2 regions of the Paenibacillus sp. 01T424 genome follow, and region 2 is predicted to be linked to the other one. Evidence: riboswitches for the same ligand, from Rfam matches in the RefSeq annotation. Region 2 holds a riboswitch; the other holds the start of a gene.
The links. A riboswitch is a leader RNA that binds a small molecule or an ion and turns the genes downstream of it on or off. The one in region 2 is predicted to bind cyclic di-AMP.
Positions count from the first base shown of each region.

Region 1: another riboswitch for cyclic di-AMP. It lies ahead of AC1DPK_RS03860 (hypothetical protein); the one in region 2 lies ahead of AC1DPK_RS22960 (ubiquitin-like domain-containing protein).

Region 1 is NZ_JBFTPZ010000003.1:92,025-103,374, forward strand. Features, by position in the region: gene AC1DPK_RS03825 (histidine kinase) at 1-2,029, opposite strand, end outside; gene kdpC (potassium-transporting ATPase subunit KdpC) at 2,034-2,642, opposite strand; gene kdpB (potassium-transporting ATPase subunit KdpB) at 2,674-4,707, opposite strand; gene kdpA (potassium-transporting ATPase subunit KdpA) at 4,726-6,405, opposite strand; gene kdpF (K(+)-transporting ATPase subunit F) at 6,424-6,501, opposite strand; gene AC1DPK_RS03850 (NAD-binding protein) at 6,625-7,023, opposite strand; cyclic di-AMP (ydaO/yuaA leader) riboswitch at 7,142-7,312, opposite strand; cyclic di-AMP (ydaO/yuaA leader) riboswitch at 7,404-7,602, opposite strand; gene AC1DPK_RS03855 (hypothetical protein) at 8,042-8,470, shown strand; cyclic di-AMP (ydaO/yuaA leader) riboswitch at 8,517-8,678, shown strand; gene AC1DPK_RS03860 (hypothetical protein) at 8,682-9,107, shown strand; gene metE (5-methyltetrahydropteroyltriglutamate--homocysteine S-methyltransferase) at 9,181-11,350, opposite strand, start outside.
Region 2 is NZ_JBFTPZ010000033.1:7,675-19,024, reverse strand. Features, by position in the region: gene AC1DPK_RS23000 (RidA family protein) at 1-363, opposite strand, end outside; gene purR (pur operon repressor) at 415-1,242, opposite strand; gene ispE (4-(cytidine 5'-diphospho)-2-C-methyl-D-erythritol kinase) at 1,326-2,180, opposite strand; gene AC1DPK_RS22985 (small, acid-soluble spore protein, alpha/beta type) at 2,318-2,503, opposite strand; gene veg (biofilm formation stimulator Veg) at 2,707-2,982, opposite strand; gene yabG (sporulation peptidase YabG) at 3,265-4,149, opposite strand; gene rsmA (16S rRNA (adenine(1518)-N(6)/adenine(1519)-N(6))-dimethyltransferase RsmA) at 4,226-5,143, opposite strand; gene rnmV (ribonuclease M5) at 5,148-5,696, opposite strand; gene AC1DPK_RS22960 (ubiquitin-like domain-containing protein) at 5,821-6,969, opposite strand; cyclic di-AMP (ydaO/yuaA leader) riboswitch at 7,218-7,398, opposite strand; gene AC1DPK_RS22955 (TatD family hydrolase) at 7,583-8,356, opposite strand; gene AC1DPK_RS22950 (HD domain-containing protein) at 8,374-9,672, opposite strand; gene AC1DPK_RS22945 (AbrB/MazE/SpoVT family DNA-binding domain-containing protein) at 9,943-10,197, shown strand; gene rsmI (16S rRNA (cytidine(1402)-2'-O)-methyltransferase) at 10,329-11,210, opposite strand; gene AC1DPK_RS22935 (tRNA1(Val) (adenine(37)-N6)-methyltransferase) at 11,207-11,350, opposite strand, start outside.

The sequences.
Region 1 (11,350 bases), on a different contig from region 2:
GCACATGATGCACATGCCACTGCGCCTTCAGGCGATACGCGATGCGGAAGCCCCGCCGAATAAGACGCTCTGCGTCCGCGAGAATATCGATGCCGACAAAGATGACCTCTCTTCGGCGCAGCGTTCCACGCAGCGTCTGATTGCGATCCCATGCTTCAAGCCGTTCATCCACATCATCAGCAAGCTCGCGAAGGGCAAGCTCTCGCAGCGCAATTAAATTGCCCGTCGTGAAAAAAGCACCAAGCGCTTGTTCCACTTTGGCTTTGGCATATATTTTCCCATCTCTCATACGCTGCTGCAGCATTTGCGGTGTCACGTCGATCAGCTCTACTTGATCTGCCAGCCTTATGATCGCATCGGGTACCGTTTCTCTAACACGAACGCCAGTAACCTGCTCAATGGCGTCATTCAAGCTTTCAATATGCTGCACATTCATCGTCGAAACAACCGATATTCCCTTCTGCAGCAAATAAATGACATCCTCATAACGCTTCTTCCTCAAGCTGCCCGGCACATTCGTATGAGCTAACTCATCCACCAGCACAACATCGGGATTTCTGCTAACTATCGCTTCAACATCCATTTCTTCGAGCTGAGTACCTCGATATTGAATCGTTTGCCTAGCGATAATCGGCAGATCTCCAATCTGCTTCAATGTATCCTCGCGCCCATGTGTTTCCACGATGCCAATAACGACATCTATACCTTTCTGATACATCATGTTCGCTTCAGCAAGCATCCGATACGTTTTCCCGACGCCAGGAGCCGCCCCGATATACAGATTGAAGCTGCCTCTTCTCATGGACTCCATTTGCTGCTCGCGCTCATCTGGGCTGAACCTTCGAAACAATGCTTTCCGCGAATCACTTCTTTGCTTAACAGGCAAAATCCGCTCGCCTTCTTGCTCTGAGCGGTCTGCCATAAGAAATAAATCGATCTGCTTGAGCTTGCGCAGCACGCTGTCAACAATTGAGCCCTGTTTCAGCTGCTGCCATCTGCTCTGCTTGGAATGGCCCATAACGATACGAGTAACCTGATGCTCCTCCGCGTACCTTACTAGAGCGGACGGCAAACGACGGCGGCTTTGCAACGGCAGCTCCTCAAATGTGCCCCCTACTTTAACGGTAAGCTTCTTTATTGAAGCTTTAAAAGCCTGCTCTTCCTTGGACAGTTTTTTTTGCGGCTCTTTAAAGGAAACGACTACGACATCTCCATTAAGCCTGCGGGCAATTTGCTGCCCTCTTCTTACATATAAAGAGCCGTTCCAATGATATTGTGCAGTTACCAGAATACGCTCGGAAGCACCCGACGGACCCGTGAGCCCCATCTCCTCCCGATGCTTCTCCAGCGACTCATTGACTCCCTCTGCGACGAGCCGCAGCGACAGCTCTCGCAGCACTGCAAGATTTCCCCGCAGGGAAATTGCAGGATCTGGCTTTACGCCAAGCGTTCCATCCTCAAACCGCTTAAGCATCGTTTCAGGCGATACATCAATTAGCCTAACCTCATCAGCAAGCTCAAGCGTATGAGCAGGAACGGTGCAGCTCGGACGAATTCCCGTCCATTTGAGAACAGCCTGATTTACACCCTCGAGCTCATACACATTGATTGTCGTAATAACGCTTATGCCCTTGCCAAGCAAAAAAATAATATCTTCTAGCCGCGTTTGAAACTTTGCATCTTCTCGATTGCGATGGGCTAGCCCATCTATGAGCAGCACCTCAGCGTCCCTCTCTACCAAAGCATCCAGATCTAGATCCTTTTGCTCTGCACCATCCTTCTGCCAATGGATGCTTGGCACACGCTCGAAAGGTTCAATCAATTCAAGCGTCTCCGGACTCTGCGGCCTAGGAACCGCGCAAAGGACAACATCAATGCCATCTCGCTTCAACTCTGTTCCTTCTCGCAGCATATGATACGTTTTGCCTGAACCGCTCACCGCTCCAATGAGTATTTTCAGACGTCCTTGATGCAGCTTTGCGATGGAGAGTAGCAGCTCCTCTGGCGTTTTCTTTTTCAGCGGAGCCATATGGCTATTCCCCCAACATTTTTGACAATGCGATATTCAGCTTCAACACATTAACCCGTTCGTCACCGAAAACGCCTAAATCGCGGCCTTCCGTATTTGCTTTAACCAATTGCTCAAGCTCTGCTGGCGATACGCCGGTCAGCTTGCTGATTCTTGCGATCTGTACATCAGCCGACTGCGGCGTAATATGCGGATCAAGACCAGAGCCTGAGTTCGTAATTAAAGCGATCGGCAGCTGGGAAACCGGTACATCTGGATTTTGTGCCTTCCAAGCCTCAATGGAAGCTTTGGTCCTTTCGATTAGAGTTGGATTGGATGGTCCAAAATTGTTCGATCCAGAACCGGCAGCATTATAGTCAATGCTTGATACACGTCCTTGAAACCATTTCGGATCAACAAAGCTTTGGCCGATCAGCTCTGAACCAACGACTTGGCCAGAGCTATCCTTTATAAGGCTTCCATTCGCTTGCTTAGGGAACAGCAGCTGAGCTGCTCCCGTGCTTGCAAGCGGGTAAATAATGCCGCAAATAATCATAAATATGATGCTGATTCGCAAAGGTATCATTAACGATGACAACTGGAATCGTGAAGCGTTTTTCGCTTGTTCATTCATATAGGTAAGCCTTCTTTCGTGTATGGTTATATTAAATCCATAAATGCACTGCAAAGTCGATGAGTTTAATGCCAACGAACGGAACAATGACACCGCCCAGACCATAAATGAATACGTTGCGGCTAAGCAATTTGGCTCCGCTCATCGGTTTGTACGCTACGCCTTTAATGGCAAGCGGGATAAGCAGCGGAATAATAATCGCGTTAAAAATAAGCGCCGACAGTATAGCAGACAATGGAGAGCCTAAATTCATAATATTTAGAACGCCCATCTCGGGAATGGCAAGCATGAACATCGCTGGAATGATTGCAAAATATTTGGCGATATCATTAGCGATACTAAAAGTCGTCAGTGCCCCTCTTGTCATAAGCAGCTGCTTGCCGATAGCAATGACTTCAATAATTTTGGAAGGGTCCGAATCCAAATCAACCATATTGGCAGCTTCTTTAGCAGCAATCGTCCCGCTGTTCATAGCAAGACCCACATCCGCTTGGGCAAGTGCAGGAGCATCGTTTGTACCGTCACCAGTCATCGCAACCATTTTTCCTTCGGCTTGTTCACGGCGTATAACAGCTATTTTATCTTCCGGCCTGCTCTCCGCAATAAAATCGTCGACTCCCGCTTCATGTGCGATGGTTGCTGCAGTAAGCGGATTGTCTCCCGTACACATAATCGTTTTGATGCCCATTTCACGCAGCTGATCGAATCTTTCCTTCATTCCTGGCTTAACGGTATCCTTCAAATAGATAACACCAAAGATTTGGTTATCAACAGCTACTGCGAGCGGTGTACCGCCTAATGTAGCAATCGTATTCGAAATATTTTCTAAATCGGTTGGTATGGTCCCCCCCTGTGAAGCTACCCACTTCCGAACCGCATCGACAGAGCCCTTCCGAACTCGGCGGCCGTTTGCCAGATCAATACCGCTCATTCGCGTCTCTGCTTTGAATTCAATAAATTCGCCGCCTTCCGCAAGTGAAGCATCATAGCTTAAGCCCTGCTTCTTCATCCATTCAAGCACAGAACGGCCTTCAGGCGTTTCATCCTTAATCGAGCTAATAGCCGCCCAACCCGATAAAGTTTGAAGATTGCTGCCTCCGACAGGCACAAGCTCGCTTGCCATCCGGTTGCCGAATGTGATCGTTCCTGTTTTATCCAAAATCATCGTATTAATGTCGCCTGCTGCTTCAACAGCCTTACCTGACATAGCCAGTACATTAAACTGAGTTACTCTATCCATCCCAGCAATGCCGATTGCTGATAATAGTCCGCCGATGGTCGTCGGAATCAAACATACAAGCAGCGCAATTAATACTGGAATTTCTAAGTGGATATCCAAATAGTTAGCGATTGGTGCCAACGTAACAACTACAATTAAGAAAATAATCGTTAAGCTAGTCAAAAGTGTATTGAGCGCAATTTCATTAGGCGTCTTCTGACGTTTCGCTCCTTCAACAAGGGCAATCATCCGATCGATGAATGACTCCCCGGGGTCACTCGTCATGCGCACTTTAATTTTGTCACTCACAACCCTTGTACCGCCTGTAACCGAGCTGAAATCTCCTCCAGCTTCTTTAATAACTGGCGCCGATTCACCTGTAATCGCTGATTCATCTACGGAAGCCAGCCCTTCAATGACCTCGCCATCACCAGGAATCATCTCACCTTGGGAGACGATGAAAATATCGCCTTTGCGGAGCTCCGTTGATGATACGACTACAATAGAGCTGCCGACGAGCTTATTGGCGCTCATTTCCTGCTTAGATTTTTTGAGCGAATTGGCCTGTGCCTTGCCTCTGCCCTCTGCAATGGCTTCAGCAAAGTTTGCGAACAGCAGCGTGAAAAGCAGGATGAAAAACACGGTAATATTAAAGCCTATGCGTTCTTGAGAATTAAAGTAATTTGGAAAAATAGTCATCAGCAGAACGATAACCGTCCCTACCTCGACAACAAACATAACGGGATTTTTCATCATCGTAACTGGATTTAATTTCACAAAGCTATCGACAACGGCATGTTTAACCGCGTCTCCCGACAGCAAATTATTCTTCTTATTTTTATTCATTATCGTTCACCTCATCCGTTAGCGGAGTGTCAAATATTCTGCAACCGGCCCAAGCACGATGACCGGCAAGAAGGTTAATGCACCAATTAAAAGAACAGTACCAATTAGTAATATAGTGAAAAGTCCATTATCTGTACGGAACGTCCCGATTGTTTCTGGAACAGGCTGCTTGCGAACAAGAGATCCTGCAACCGCAAGCATCGCAATCACCGAAATATAGCGGCCGGTCAGCATGACAAGTCCAGTGCTAATATTCCAGAAAGGCGTATTATCGCCTAATCCCTCAAAGCCGGAGCCATTATTCGCAGCCGATGACGTATATTCGTAAAGCACCTGGCTAATGCCGTGAAACCCTGGATTCGTTATCGCCCCGTGACCCAAATCCGTCATAAAAGCGATGGCTGTGGGCACTAATATAATGAAGGGATGAACTAGAATCGCTATCGCTATCAGTTTCATTTCTCGCGGCTCTACTTTTCGTCCCAGAAACTCTGGCGTTCGGCCGACCATCAGCCCGCATATAAACACAGCTAGTATGGCGTACATGAGCATATTGATAAGCCCTACTCCCTTGCCTCCAAAGACGACATTAAGCATCATTTCAGCAAGCGGAACCAAGCCGCCAAGCGGTGTAAGCGTGTCATGCATATTGTTGACGGTACCCGTTGTCGCAGCAGCTGTTACCGTTGTGAACAGTGCCGATTGCGCGATACCGAACCTTACTTCCTTGCCTTCCATGCTTCCTTGAGTCGCGTCGATTCCTAGTGCGCTCATTGCAGGATTGCCTGTTTTCTCCGATGTGTAAGCAAGGCTTAGAAACACAAGAAACAGACACATCATGGCGGAGAATACAACCCAGCCCTGCTTTTTGTTTTTAGCAAAAAGCCCAAATGCATAAGGCAGTGAAGCCGGCAGCGCCCACATCGACAAGATTTGAATCACATTCGTTAATGGATTTGGGTTTTCAAATGGATGAGCCGAGTTCACTCCAAAAAAACCGCCGCCGTTTGTGCCCAAATGTTTGATGGATTCAAGCGAAGCTACAGGACCGATTGCAATTTGCTGCATGGCTCCCTCAAGCGTTTTAATTGTAAATGTTGGATCAAGTGTTTGCGGCACCTGAAGAGCGACAAGCACTAGCGTGATAATAAAGGAAATCGGAAGAAAAATTCTTGTGTGTGCTTTTACAAAATCCTCGAAAAAGTTGCCGATCGTCGTTCCTTTACTCGTAATCCCACGAACAAACGCGATGGCAACCGAGAAGCCCGTCGCCGCTGACGTGAACATCATCATCATGATGACCGCCATTTGGGAGAAATAAGATAAGGCACTTTCCCCGCTGTAATGCTGAAGATTCGTATTGGTAATAAAGCTGATGACTGTATTGAAAGTCAGTGTAGGCTCCATGGCTGCCATGCCATTTGGATTAAACGGCAGTGCATTTTGGAACCGCAATATCAAATAGCTGAAAGCAACTAAAATTAAATTGGTTGCAACAAAGCTGAGTGCGTATATCTTCCAACTCATGCCCTCTCTTTTTTTGAGACCAATAAGCTTAAATATAAATCGCTCCGTCCCTCCGAATACTTTGTCTAACCGATTGTGTTCATTTGAGAACACATGATAGACGTAAGTACCAAGCGGCTTAACTAACAATACAAGAACGGCAATGACGATAAGCAATTGTAAAATATCCATCTTGTAAATCCCCCTCTATTAAAACTTCTCCGGATGAATTAAAGCATAAATCAGATAAACGAAAACAAATACAGCCGCTATCGCTATGACAGTCATTAGCCTTCGCCCCCTGTTTTCTCAATAACACTGGAGCACCAAGTTAAAAATCCGTAAAATAAACCGAAGCTAGCTAACAACGCCCCGAACATATAAAAATCCTGCATGTAAACCCCTCCTGCATTATTTGTTGCTTAATAGAAAACCGACTTCACCGGTATGAGAGAATACGATATGATCCGCTCCAAGCCCCTTGTAAATAGCCCTTGGATTCCACTGCTGTGTGATGACGTAAATGGACTTTGAGGTCCAAGCTCTACAGCACTGTACAAAGCGGCAGCTAAGCGCCAAGCTGCTCTCGAATATAAATACCTCGCTAATGTTCATCGAAGGAACATTCCAGCTTTGACGATCATTCGTATTGATGTACAAAACATTGCTGATGCCCTGCTTGCGAAGCTGTTTTTCTTCCTGTTTACTATTTGTCAAAACGATAAATTTTAATTGATGAAACTGCAAAGTTCGTATAAATGATTGGCCAGCCTCGTTTAAACCAGCAACAATAATATGCTCTTCCTGCAACCGAATTCTCCTCCATATGGTAAAAAAGGCAACAAAAAAGAAGCCTTGGGATAAGAGGAACTTTTCCCGCGGCTTCTTTGCCCGCAGCAGAATAAGCCGCGGGAAGCACGATGGCTGTTGCCTCTCTCGAGTACACTTACGAGGTTAGCTGTCGGATTCGGGCCTTGAGAGTTGCCCTACGCTTGATCATTTTCAAGCGATTCACCCCATGAAGCGAAGTCGTGATTACACACGAATCGTTCGTTGGTTCCCCCGTTCCTGCTGCTGCAGGACTCAGCGTTTTCTTACATTTTGTAGCAAATTAAGCTTTTTTGGGCACAAAAAACCACAGAGGTCTATGACACTCTGCGGTCGAAGTTAATCGATCACAAGCTTCATCATTCCTCTCTCGGTCCACGCTTACGAGGTTAGCTGTCGGATTCGGGCGGTGAGAGTCGCCCTACTTTGACCGGTATCCATGGCACCTGTCAAAGATTCACCCCTGCTCTGCGTTTGTTCGACTCTCACATCGAACAGGCGCATCGCGTCATTATTGGTTCCCCCGCTTCCGCTTTCACGGAAACTCAGCGATCAGTAAATCGAAACTTATTTATAAATCCTGTATCGAATATTACTCCTCGCTATAAATACTGTAAAGGCAGTCTGCTACCTAATTTAGCCAGTTTCAGCCTTGCAGAGCGATTCGCAACGCTTACATTCATTTCGATCTCTCGATATCTCACTATTTCTCAGTTTTACTCTTGTTTTCAAAAATAGTGTTCAATCCCTTTCCAACGATTTTATGCGTGAATAATCAGATTTCTCTATAATCGAGAATGGAAGAGAATAAACGAGTATTTCGAAGAATAAATATCTTTTTACTGCCATAACGAATGGATTTCTTTTAATATGGCATATGGCTGCCTTTTCACGATATACCACAGTTTTACAATATTGCATTTCGGGTTTACCATAGACGGCAAGCCAATATGGCTGAGTATTATCGGTGAATTATTCAAATCGAGGAGAGATCTCATTGATGTCTACACCAGTTGAAGTACCTTTGCCAAGCTTGGAAAATCATCCTGCTGCCTTGTTTGAAATTAAACGAATTCAAATGTTTGTGCTGCCGGCTTGCTTGCTTGAATCGAATGGTTACCGTGTTTGCCTGAGGCTCTCCACTGCTAATGGTCATGGCTGGAGTGAGCTGTTTATTAAAAAATCCGAGAAGCCTTGCGACTGGATCAGATGGAGCAGTATGCTGCTAAGGTTCATCGGCACACTTCCTCTTGCGTCTCCTTTTGTTTTTCAAACAGATCCAATGATGAAGGACGAGCGTATATTTCATTTGTTTGCAGCCGCTGCTTTGCATATAGAATCCAATCATTACACTTTTCCAAACTGTGAATATGACCGTGAAGAGCATACTTTATTTAAACAAGCTATCTCTTATGTATCGTTATTTTAAGCACTTCTGATTTACAGATGCGTTAATGAAGGGTATAATTAAGAGTAAACTATTTACGCTGAATTTTTCGAATGAAAAAGCGGGGGAACCATCGCGATCGATCGAGATCGATTCGCAAGGGGTGAATCCAGGGATTTGTAACCCTGGTAGGGCTTTCTCTCTAGCCCGAATCCGACAGCTAACCTCGTAAGCGAATAAAGGAGAGATGTATATGTTGACAAATTGTGCACGAAATCTGCATCTTTTTACGGAACAGACCCCTTATTTATCTGTCACACGAATCGAGCTATTCGTCATTCCTGCTCTTGCCGTCGATTCTGCAGGCCATCGCGTATGTCTTCGTTTAACAAGCAATCAAGGCTTCGGCTGGAGTGAACTATTTGCCAGCGACACAGAAGAGCTCATTGACTTAGAACGATGGAGCGACCTGCTTCAGTCTTTTATCGGCAGCATTCCTCTACCACCTCTTAACCAGTATCACTATGACAAAACGGATCAGGATGGGCGCGTTCTCGACTTATTCGTCTCCGCCGTCAAGCATGTCCTAGCACAATCCGCCGATGCAGCCCCGTACAGCAACGACCATGAAGAGTCTGTTTTGCGTCAACGTTCCGTCTCCTACATCTCTTTGGATTAATTTCGTTCATAAGAAAAAAAAGGCAGTCCAGAACAGATAACCTAGTTCTGGACTGTCTTATTGTATTTAGGGATTAAACCTTCGCTAATGCAGCACGCTGCTCTCTGACTTGGTAAGTAGCCAGCATCATGTTGCGTAGTGAAGCAACCGTTTCTTCCATTCCGCGTGTTTTCAAGCCGCAGTCCGGATTAATCCAGAAGAGCGCAGGATCTAGCACTTTAATGGCGCGCTCGATCATGCTGACCATTTCTTCCACTGAAGGTACACGCGGGCTGTGAATATCGTAAACGCCTAAGCCGATGCCTTGGTCATAGGTGTTCTCCTCAAAGCTATGAATCAGCTCGCCATGGCTGCGCGAGGTTTCAATGGAGATGACATCCGCATCCAGCGCAAGAATGGAATCGATAATATCATGGAACTCACAATAACACATATGTGTATGAATTTGTGTTGTGTCACGCACAGCTGAAGTCGATAGACGGAACGCATGCACGCCCCATTTTAAATAGGCATCCCAATCACTGCGTTTAAGCGGCAAGCCTTCTCGCAAAGCTGGCTCATCAACCTGGATCATCTCTATACCTGCGCTCTCAAGCGCCTTTACTTCCTCTGAGAGTGCAAGCGCAATTTGGTATGCGACCTGCTCGCGTGTGATATCGTTGCGAACAAATGACCAGTTTAAAATCGTAATCGGCCCCGTCAGCATCCCTTTTACCGGACGGCTTGTCAGCGACTGCGCATACACGCTTTCGGTTACTGTCATTGGCTCAGTAAATACAACATCGCCATAAATGGCCGGCGGCTTTACGCAGCGGGAACCATACGATTGAACCCAGCCGGCTTTTGTAAATGCGAACCCATCCAGCTTCTCTCCGAAAAATTCGACCATGTCCGTACGCTCAAATTCACCATGAACGAGGACGTCTATGTTAAGCTCTTCTTGGATTTCAATCCAATTTTTAATTTTATCGTTGATAAAGGAAGCGTAGTCCTGCGAGCTGAGCTCGTTTTTTCTCCATTTTTGCCTTGCTTGGCGTACATCCAGCGTTTGCGGGAAGCTGCCGATTGTTGTTGTTGGAAGGAACGGCAAATTCCACTTTTGCTGCTGCAGCTTTTGTCTCTCCGCAAATGGCTTCTGCCTCGTTGAAGGATGCGCCGCTATCGCTGCTGCATCAGCAGCTTGGCGATTGCGGGCAGGAGAAATGGATAAATGATGAATCCGCTCGCCGTTAAGCTTAAGCTCAAGCTTGCGCAGTTCTGAGATGTCCGCCTCATTTACAGTCGCTGTTTCACTTAGCCACACAATTTCATCCAGCTTTTCTTCCGCGAATGCAAGCGCCTCACGCAGCTCTACTGGCAGATTGGTTTCGTTTTTTGCCGTTACCGGCACATGCAGCAGGCTGCATGACGATTGAATGATCGTGCGCTCAGCTGGAATGTATGCGGAAAGCTTTTGCAGCAATTCGAGCTTTTGCTTATAGTCTGAGCGCCAAATGTTGCGTCCGTCTACAAGTCCGATACCAGCGAGCTTATCCTTCGGATAACCAAATTGCTCCAGCGACTTCAAGTTTTGCTCCAAACCATGAACGAAATCCAAACCGATCGCTTGTACCGGGAGAGCAACTACAGCTTCATAATGCTCAACCGCCTCAAAATACGTTTGAAGCATTATGTTAAGCGCTGGCGCTGCTTGGTTCAGCCTTGCATAAATCGATTCAACCCATTGCATCTCTTCCTCAGAGATAGAGGTAACAAGGATGGGCTCATCGATTTGCACCCATTGTACGCCTTCTTGCTCAAGCTCCTTAAGCAGCTGAGCATAAAGCGGTATAAACTGCTCAATGAGCTGCGGAAGCTGCTTGGCATCGTAGCCCTTCGACAGCTTGAGGAAGGTGTATAGACCGATAATGACAGGTTTACCTTCAATGCCAAGCTTTTCTTTGGCTTCGCGGTACGCAATTAGCGGACGGTTTTCCGTCAGTACCGGCGCAGCACCCGCAAGTTCTGGCACGATATAGTGATAGTTGGTATTAAACCATTTGGTCATCTCGCAGGCTTGTGCTTCCTGTGTCCCTCTCGCCATTGCGTAGTAGGTCTGTACGGGAACAGGACCTCCATCATAGGAAAAACGATCTGGCACAAGGCCAAACATCGCTGCAGTATCCAGCATTTGATCATACAACGTAAAATCATTAACAGGAATTAGCGAAATTCCTTTATCTTTTTGCAGCTTCAAGTTGTTT
Region 2 (11,350 bases):
GACAAGAACATCCTTTGGCAGCCTTGCGACCTCCACGGCCGAACGAGCCGGTTTATGCTCTCCGAAGTAAGAGGAGTAAATGCCATTTACCGTTGCAAATTGATTCATATCTTTCATAAATACGGTCGCTTTTACGACATCCTGAAAACTGGCACCTGCAGCAGCAAGCACGGCCTCCAAATTTCTAAACACCTGATGCGTTTGTTCCTCAATGCCGCCATCAACAAGCTGCCCAGCCGCATCGAGTGGAATTTGTCCTGAAGTGAACAATAATCCTCCGAGCTTAATCGCTTGCGAATAAGGTCCGATCGCTGCAGGAGCTTTGTCCGTTGCAATCACTTGCATTTGTTGCTTTGTTGTCATGATGGTCCCAGCCTTCCTAACAAGATGTAATAAGCTCTCATTTACACGTATCTATTCTTTAAAATAGTTGCCTGGAATTACCGTCGTTTGTTTTGTCTTCATATCAACAGCCGTCAGTTTAGCTAGTGAAACATAGTCCTCAAGAAGCCGTTCCTCGAGTTCTACCTCGCCTGACTCAACAAATACGCCAACGCCTGCGACGATAGCTTTAAATTCAAACAGCAAATCCATCATGCCTTGGATCGTTCCGCCTGCCTTCATAAAGTCATCAATAATAAGAACGCGGGATTGCTCCTTAAGCGCTCTGCGTGCGAGTGACATCGTCTGAATCCGCTTGGTTGATCCTGATACATAGTTGATACTCACTGCAGAGCCTTCCGTTACCTTATTGTCACGCCGTACAATAACAACCGGAATATTCAAGCACGCAGCTGTTGCGTAAGCTAGAGGTATTCCTTTTGTCTCAACGGTCATAATGACGTCAATCTTCCGGTCTGCGAACGCAGTTGCAAACATCCTGCCGACATCCGCGAGAAGCTCTGGTTGGCCTAACATATCCGTTATATACAAATAACCGCCGGGAAGGACCCTTTCAGGCTGCTCTAACTGGCGGCATATGCTTGTCATAATGGTAAGAGCCGTCGTTTCTTGCATCTTAGGCGTATATCTTACTCCGCCTGCTGCTCCTGCAAGTGTATGAAGCTCGCCGATACCTTCTTCCTCAAACACTTCTTTTATGATCGCCAGGTCCTCACTAATTGAAGACTTTGCCGATTGATATCGATCAGCAAATGCTGTCAGTGAAATTAACGTGTGGGGTCGACTTAACAGGTATTGGGTCATCTCTACCAACCGCGAGCTCCGTTTCAACTTTTTCAAACACATCTCCCCCCACCTAAATCCGAATATTATAATGTAAATATAACATTTTTATACGGATTTAATCAAGGAGAACGTCAGCCTTATGTGAGCATTCTTACCACATATACTTCTTTGCAGAAACCGCGGAGCCCATTATAAATACGAGGAAGCTTGGCTTCCTTCGACACAAGGCCGAATACAGTAGGTCCACTGCCAGACATAAGCACACCGTCGGCACCAAGCCGAATCATACTTTCCTTCAGCTGCATAACCTCAGGATGCACATCCAGCGTAACTTTTTCGAGTACGTTGCCAAGACCTTCACATATATCGGCAAAAGAGCCGCGCTCAAGTGCACCAACCATATTTGAAATGGAGGGATGCTCTTTAAGCTCATTTGCGCGGAATCTGCCATATACGTCAGCCGTCGATACATTGATTGGCGGCTTGGCAAGTACAACCCAGCATTGCGGAGGATTGGCGATATGCTCAAGCTTCTCACCACGTCCCCTTGCGATTGCAGTGCCGCCTGTTACACAGAACGGAACGTCAGAGCCGAGCTCTGCGCCTAGCTTGCACAGCTCGTCCTCAGGGATCTGCAGCTTCCACAAACGGTTTAGCCCTCGCAAAGCAGCAGCAGCATCACTGCTACCGCCAGCGAGTCCCGCAGCGACTGGTATCTTTTTGTCTAAATGAATATATACGCCTTGCTTAACATCATAACGGTCTTTAATAAGCCTAGCTGCCTGAAACGCTAAGTTCTTCTCATCTAACGGTATGTATCCAACTTGGCTTGAAATAATGATCGTATCTCTAGGTAGCTCTTCCATTTCAAGTCGGTCTGCAAGGTCAACCATGGTCATAATCATTTCGACTTCATGGTAGCCGTCATCACGCTTGCGGAGTACATCGAGCAATAAATTAATTTTGGCAGGAGCTTTTTCATAAATTTTCATCTGATAAGTTCACCCGTTCGTTCGTAAGCTTAAGCATCATTATATCAAACCAACGCAATAAAAGCTAAGAGATGACAATCGAATGTTTTTCGACAGTCATCCGCTTAGCTTTTTCACGTATAAATAGGAGCCATCACTTAGGGTTGATTTGTTTTGGCAGCAGCCTGTTCAGCGATTTGTATTGCGCGTTTCACCATATTTCCGGCGTCCTTCGCGCGTATGCTTCCCCAGCCCTCTTGCTGCACCGTATCATAAAAACCAAGATCTTTAGCAAGCTCATATTTCAATTCCTCAGACATTACTCCGCGTCTTCTGCGACCCATATCATTACCTCCATATTCGAATTTACGTCATTCTAATCAAAATATACGGCTGTCACTATTGCACAGGTAGTATGCTTCAAATGACAAGCGACCATACGGAGATGGAAATGGCCGCCTTCTTTTCGCAAAGGTAAATGAATGAACGCAAAAAAAAAAGCGCAGATGCGATCTGCGCTAACATGCCTCACTAGGCGATATATATTCTATTGTTGCAAATGGGCGATACGGACTTGACCTTCATCATTGCATACGGTCACTTCCACCGACTCAGTCAGTATGTCCGCATAGCTGTAAGAGACACGCTTAAAGGCATGCTGCTCTTCATCCAGCTTTACAATGAAAACAGAAGGGTAGGTTTCTTCCAACGTACCGGTTCGTTCGATGGTCTTTCGTCGTCCACCGTTCGCTCGAAGACGGATTTTGGAGCCAACATGAGCTTCCAAGCTGCGTTTAATATCCAATAGCGCATTTTTTGCCATTGTCCACTACCACCTCTTTCCTTGTCCATTATAACCAAAAGGAGGAGGGTTGTCAAACAAAGCAAAATATTATATCAGTCGGTATATTTACTTGTCAACGGTGATTTCACCCATTTTTTAAAAAACCATACATAACGAAGCAAAAAATATACATATTAAGAAGTTGATTCAATTTAAACGTAACATTTGATACAAAATTGTGGCGAAAAGGACATGTTTGATTAGACTATTTTCAGCCTGAAAATAGTCTCTATTCATCCCTTCAGAACATATCGTTATCTGTTACTGCTTTAATACAGAGTTCGGTGACGTAATTTTTGGCTTTGGCAGACCTACACGGAAGCTGCCCATTGTCTCAATACCGCCCACGCCGTCAATTCCGCTTATCGTACCATGAATGACATCTGCTAAGTTAATCGTGTCTTTTATGGATGTATAGCTTGCTTTAATCGCTATATAAACAGGATCGAGCGCATGAATCAATATTCGTCCTGGCGAGCTTGCAAAGTTTGAGCCCACTTGCAGCAAAGCTTCAAAATGGGATTGGCAAGCACCTGCAATAACGATCAACCCGTCACGGCTTCTCTCATATTCTCTAGCGACGCGTACGGCATTAACGAAATGTTGTGAGTTTTTATAGCTGCTTAAACTGTACAGATCCATGGGCAAACGGCTTTTCAGTACGCCATCATGACCTGTTATTACGACAATATCCGGTTGAATTTGGGGCAGCAGACGGTAAAGCACATCAGCCATCTGAGACTCATGCACATGGAGACCGTGGGAAGGAACTTGCATCGTATTGTACAGCTGCATGCTCTTCTTCAAATAATTACTATCACCATCAAGGTGAAGTACCTTTCCTGGCACTTCAAAGAATGGTTGAGTCTGCTGCAGCGCATGCCGAATATGCTCCTCATTCTCAACCGCTTGACGTTCCCGTTCAGAATGCATGCGTCTTAATGAATCATTCACTTTAATTCGAACTTCTTGCACCGCACTTGTCGTTTCTGGATCGCGTATGACCGACAAATCAGGAATCGGAGCATCCGCAAGCAATCGGTAATCCGTGCCTTTCAGAACGGCAGTATGTGTACGAATAGCCTCAACCTTGAACAGCACGTCACCGCCATACGATTTGCGGACGACCAGGTCCCCTTGCTTCATGGGTAAATCACCTCTTCGTCTATCCTATGGGCAGAACGTGCGAATGGTGAGTATTTTATGATGAAACGGCCTAGCTCTACCAGCCGGCCTCCAGCATGCTGCGGCTAATCCGCGCAAATTCCTCGAGCGACAACGTCTCACCGCGTCTTATAGGGTCAATATCGTTGCTTAAAAGCATTTCCGTTAATGCTTCGCGGCGCTCCTTGCCCACGAATGCCGTTAGATTATTCGCCAGTGTCTTCCGTCGCTGTGCAAAGCTGGCTTGCACCACTTTAAAGAAATGATCCTCATCGGGTACATCAACAGCTGGCTTGTCACGCAATGACAGCTTAATAACGGCTGAATCTACATTTGGCTGCGGTATAAACACCGTATGAGGCACCATGCAGACAACCTTAGGCACGCAGTAATATTGAACGGCTACACTGAGGCTGCCATATTCCTTGCCGCCTGGCTTCGCTGCCATCCGCTCCGCGACTTCCTTCTGAATCATGACGACAATATGCTCAAGCGGCAGCTTCTCTTCAAGCAGCTTCATAAGAATTGGCGTTGTCACATAATAAGGCAAGTTGGCAACAACACTTACACCTGTTACGTCCGCAAACTGCTCTTCGAACAGCTTCTTCAAATCAAGCTTAAGCACATCGCCATGAATGACGGTTGTATGCTCCTCGCCCTCCAGCACATCCTTCAAAATCGGAATGAGCCTATTGTCGATTTCGACAGCCGTCACCTTACCAGCCGCTTTGGCAAGCCGCTGTGTGAGCGCGCCAATACCAGGGCCGATTTCAAGCGCGCCCTTCGTTTCATCAAGCTCAGCTGCCGCTACGATGTTATTTAATATATTTTGATCGATCAGAAAGTTTTGTCCCAAACTCTTTTTGAAGGAAAAACCGTATTTCGCAATGATTTCTTTGGTGCGTTTGGGCGTAGCCACCTCTATCGCGGATGGCTTTACTGCTTCCTTGCTAAGCTCACTATGCTCTTGACTCATTCAGCTATCCCTCCAGTTCCTTTTCCATTTGACGGAAAGCTTCCGTAAACTCTGTTTTGGAAATCCGAAAGCTTGTACAGCGCTTATAGAACTGCTTGCCATTCGCATAACCAATTCCGAGCAGCTTGCCTATAACCAAGCGACGATTAGACGCATCAGGATGTACAATCAGACCTGCATCCATTAAGTCTTCCCAGCTAATTTCTCCCGCTTCATCTGCCGATTCTGTTCGGAGCTCAGAGAGCGCCGCACGAATAGCCTCGGGGCTCGCATTTTCGATGCCGATGTCCCCTTTGTACAAAGCCTTCTCCTGCGGCAAAAAAGCATGCTTGCATCCTGGCGCATGACGCGCAACAATCTTGCGAATGCGTTCTCCTGCATGATCAGGGTCTGTGAATATAATAACGCCGCGACGCTCATTGGCCAGCGCAATCCTCTTCAATACATCCTCACCGATAGCAGAACCATTCGTCTCTATGGTATCTGCATCTACCGCCCTTTTTATTGCAACGGTATCATCTTTGCCTTCAACGACAATGATCTCTTTGATCACCAAGATCATCCCCTTCTACATAAACTGTATTAGACCCTTAGACATGCAAAAAGAAGAGGCAGTGCCTCTCCTTATGATGGCATATTTAATTGATTATTGCGATAAGATGATGGTAACCGCTCAATTAGCTTGCAGTTGGTTTATTCGGCCCCAGCACATATACAGTGATGCCTTTTTTCCTGCCGAATTTGTTCGCAATCTTTGTACTATCAAAGTATACGTCGATTTTGTTGCCTTTAACCGCACTTCCTTTATCCTCAGCGCGGCGGAAACCGATTCCTTCAATATAAACCCACCAACCGATGGGAATAACCTTCGGATCAACAGCTATCGTCCGACCCTCTTGCACACGAGTGCCTGATGATGTAATCCCGTATTCCGGATGGCTTTCATCTTTTCCTGTTGAAGAGAGGTCTGCAGAATAAGCAGTCAACGTGACATTTTTAAGTACTTTTCTCGCCTTAAACGTTACACCGCTCTTCGTAAGCGAAGTAAAGCTCGGGCTCTTGTTCGAGAGCACAGATACTTTAGGCTCTTCCTTCTTCGTTCCGATGGCGACAACCTGATTAACCGCAGCGGTTTCAACCACTTTGCTGACCATCTTCTTCGATATAAGAATACCGTCCTCGTACTGCTTCTCGATACTCTCTACGATCAGACCTTCCTTGCCGGGTTGAACAAGCTTCTGCTTGCCCGCTTCCAGCGTTGGATCGTTCTTCTTCACAATAGAGAATGGCATTGCACGCTCTGTCTCAGCTACCTTCTTATCTACGCGAACGACGGTTACAGTCAATTCGTTGTCCAAAACGGTATGAAGCGGAGGTATTACTTTATCTTGACCACGAACTGGAATATGTAATTCCTCGATCGCTGCCTGCACTGTTCTCTCTGTCGTATATACAGTAGAGGTCTTGCCATCAGCCTTCACAATTACCGGTATCGCATGAGTCACCTCTATACGATCTCCGTCCTTTATTGCCGCATTAAGCGGTATGGACACCTCATCATGTGGTCCAATTGCGATAGCTTGTTCATCCAGTAGGCGTTGCAGGACCCATTGCTTCGTTTCCACAATGGTTTCTTGTCCGTTCACTACTACGGAGACGCTTTTGACAGCCGTTCCGTACAACAACACCAAAAACATGAAAGTCATAGCGATTGAGATAGTAGCACTCAAAAGAATCAAACGCAAGTTTTCACGCTTCCATCGCAATGCGAAAGACATGCTGGATGATCGTTTCCCATGGGTGTCCTTAACCTGGAGTATTCCCACTTCATCGGTCCTCCTTCATAGCCCCGCCGCCAAGTGTTACGCATGATACAACTGACGCGACTATAGTATATTGGCGTGCGAGCACGCAATCCAGTACTGCTATCGATCCTCCCACCCCCATCTTTTATCCCTATGTCGACAAATTCCCGATTATTCGAAAATAAAAAGAAGCCGTCGACAGAGGATCTGTTTCGTGGCTTCCCGGTTAAATGATTCACTGGGATACAGAAAAATGGATGCACGAGGTTGATCACTCTCTATAACGCTTGCGAGGTTAGCTGACGGATTCGGACAAGAGAGTCGCCCTATTCGTTACACAATGCTCATGGCAATGGCTTCGAAATTCACCCCTGAAGAATTCAAAATACGGAATTAAAAACCGTACATGGTTCCCCCGCTCTCCGAATGGAGATTAAGCGTAAACTGGAAATCCAATACAAAATTTTATTGCTCTGAGATGAATCATACCTTCATACGAGGTCAATTGTAAAGATACGATAAAAGACGATTTAAGCGAAAAAGCAGGATAAAGCAGGAAAAAATAAGCGATTATCGCTATAAAAATTAGTTTTTACGCGATAAAGGTCTCTATTTCTCATTATTCCTCTCGTTTTTAGACAATACCAAAACATCTTCGACCGTTTTCAGTCGTAATTACGCCTATTTCTTCTACCGTTTTGCCCAATAATTCGGCTGCTGTCTCTGCAACTAAAGAGACGTAAGAGGACTCATTTCGCTTCCCTCTGAACGGGTGAGGAGTTAAATATGGAGCATCCGTTTCGATCAAAATTCGGTCGATCGGAACCTGCTTAAGCACCTCTTTTGGCACCCTTGCATTTTTGAAAGTAACGGGTCCTCCAAATGATATATAGAAGTTCATATCAAGACATTGTTTAGCCGTTTCCCAGCTGCCGGAGAAGCAATGCATGACACCGCCAACCTCTGCTGCATTCTCTTCCTGAAGAATACGAATAATGTCCTCATGAGCATCCCGATTATGAATAACAATTGGCTTGCGCACCTTACGAGCAAGACGAATTTGCTCACGAAAAACCCTTTGTTGTACCTCTTTTGGAGAAGTATCCCAGTGATAATCGAGTCCAATTTCACCAATGGCAACAACCTTCTCATGCGAGCATAGACGTTCAATCCATTCCAAATCCCCTGGAAGCATATCTATACTGTCAACTGGATGCCAACCAACTGCTGCGTATATAAAATCATATTTCTCTGCTAGCGCCATCGTTGTAGGGATCGTTTCACGGTTAAAACCAATATTGACAAGCATATGAACGCCTGCATCCTTCGCACGCTGGATGACCTCGTCGCGATCCTCATCAAATTTTTCCGAATCTAAATGGGTATGTGTATCAAAAAGTAATGTCATGTTGATGTTATGCTCCTTCAATCGAGTTTGAAAAGCTTACGAAGTGAATCCGGCAATCGATGAATATTTTTTTTGAGCGGCTCTTCTGGATAATAAAGATGATATTGTCCTTGATGCAGGCCAGTAATAGAACGAATAATGTCGGATTTAGAGGATATTTCGCTTATATCTTCCAAACCATCTAACAACAAAATCGGCGCTTTTTCTTTCTTTTCTCCTTCTTTTTTATCTGGTCGATATACGTCATACGGCAGGTCAAATGGAAAATCGATTTCCATATGATAATCCGGATTCATTCCTATAGAAGAGAAACATTCGCTAATCTCATTTAGCAGCTCTTCATCCGGGTTTTCAAGCGTAATGTACTTATATAAAAGCCTGTTCAGAAATCGTTCACATAGATCGCTTAAAATAGGATCATGCTCCTCCGCCCACTCTGCGAAAGCGGTCTGAACGAGCGCTTCATCCAGCTTTAGATAGTCGTGTACCGTCATCGTGTTCTGAAGCAAGCATTTCAGCTGCTTAGGCATCCACTGAAAAGAGTAGCCACCCACGTAAAGCTCCTGTGCTCTACGAAATATTTGACGTAGAATAATTTCCGAGCTTCTTGTAACCGGATGGAAGTAAATTTGCCAATACATTTGATAACGAGACATCAAATAATGTTCAACTGCGTGCATACCGCTCTCTTTAACTACAATTTGCCCTTTATAAGGACGCAATACGCGCAAAATGCGCTCTAAATCAAATGTTCCATAGTTAACACCTGTAAAATACGCGTCTCGGAGCAAATAATCCATCCGATCAGCATCCATTTGGCTTGAAATCAAACTAACAACAATCGGATTTGGATATTTTTTTTGTATGACTGCAGCGACCTGAGCAGGAAACTGCTCCGATACAGCACTTAGCACGCGATTGATTTCTGTATCTCCCAAAATGATGTTACATGTCCACTCTTCGTGATCCGTGTCGAATACTTCTTCCAAGGAGTGCGAGAACGGACCATGACCAACATCATGCAATAAAGCAGCACAAAGCGAGACTAGCTTTTCTTCGACTGGCCAGTCAGGATAGCTGTTTCGTTCAAACTGAGAAATAATTTTTCGAGTAATTTCATATACGCCAAGTGAATGTGAAAACCGGCTGTGCTCTGCTCCATGGAAGGTCAAATAGGAGGTTCCTAGCTGTCGTATCCGGCGCAGTCTTTGAAACTCTTTTGTATTGATCAAATCCCAAATCGTTTGGTCTTGTACATATATATAATGATGAACAGGATCCTTAAAAACTTTCTCTTCGGTCAGCTGTTTTTTCATCGTCTCTCATCTCCTTTGTTCATATTTTCGACACAAAAAATGATTTTCATGTCGAATAGTGTCGGAAATTAGTTTCCAAATTGTCGAAGCTGTTGTATTCTATTACAGAGTAATATGACCGTACTAACTAGTCAAATACTTGTGAATTCAGCTATCCGGGGAATATTCCTGGTTGACTATTATGGTAATCGTTGGTATTATAGTAATCATAAAAGCAAAAACTATGTCGAACGATGACGAAACGTATTTTGAGAGGGGCAATAATAGATTATGATGAAATCTACTGGTATTGTTCGTAAGGTTGATGAGCTAGGACGCGTCGTTATACCGATCGAATTGCGCCGTACACTTGGAATAGGCGAGAAAGATGCTCTTGAAATCTACGTAGATGGCGAGCGCATCATGCTTAAGAAATATGAGCCTGCATGTATCTTCTGTGGCAACGCAGAAAACGTATCTTATTTCAAAGGAAAAATTGTTTGTCATGTTTGTTTGTCAGAAATGCCAACACCTGTGACAAAATAAAAAAAATAAGTTATACTGTACTTATCAACTTGTTAATTCTAACCTTTTTTATACTCCTTGATACCTTCCTGCGCTTGAACCCGGCCAGGAAGGTCTTTTTTTGTCTACTATTTCACATATATAATAATCATCTATCTATTTACTTCATTATATACTTCGCGTTTAGGCAAACCTCGATCGAGCGCAACCTTCTTAATGGCTTCCTTACGATCAAATTGTTCCTCATAATGAGCAACATGGGCAGCAAGATCAAGCTCAGACCACCAAATATCTGCCGCTGGCAGCTCACTTGCCCCTTCACCCTCTGATCCTTCCACCACAACACAAAATTCTCCGAGCGGCGGATGCTCCTCAAACCATGCTATACATTCTGAAATTCGGCCGCGGACCGCTTCTTCATGGCGTTTTGTCAGTTCTCTGATACATGCTATTTGGCGATCGCCGAGACATTCCTGAAGTGCATCAAGTGTTTTGTTTATACGATGGGGTGACTCGTAGAAAAGCAGGGTCCCTTTCTGTGCTTGCATATCGAGCAGCCATTTCATTAATGACTTTCGCTCGCGCGGCGGAAATCCAGCAAACAAAAATCGATCCGTAGGCAGACCCGATATAATAAGTGCAGATAATGCTGCATTCGCTCCTGGAATAGGAATAACGGAAATACCATTTTCAATAGCGTCCTTCACGAGATCCGCACCTGGATCAGAAATAGCCGGCAGACCCGCATCACTAACTAATGCGATGGATTGCCCATCTAGAAGCAATCTGATCAGCTCAGGGCCGCTAGCTTGTTTATTGTGCTCATGATAGCTAACAATACGAGTTCCAATCTCGAAATGTGTAAGCAGCTTCCGTGTTTGCCTCGTATCTTCAGCAGCGATAAGCTGTACTTCCTTCAATGTACGAATCGCACGGAATGTCATATCTTCTAAATTTCCAATTGGTGTCGCGACCAAATAAAGGCTTCCAACATTTTCTTTGGAAGCATCGGCAAAGCTTTTTTGTATATTCAAACGATCTGCACCCCATTCTCATATACCATTATTGGCGGAAGAAGCTTGATGTCAGGCTTCCCATCACGCATTGCTTCTATTAATACCATGTTTGCTTCTGCATTTGCATGAGGATGCACAAATTGAATCCGCTTCGGCTC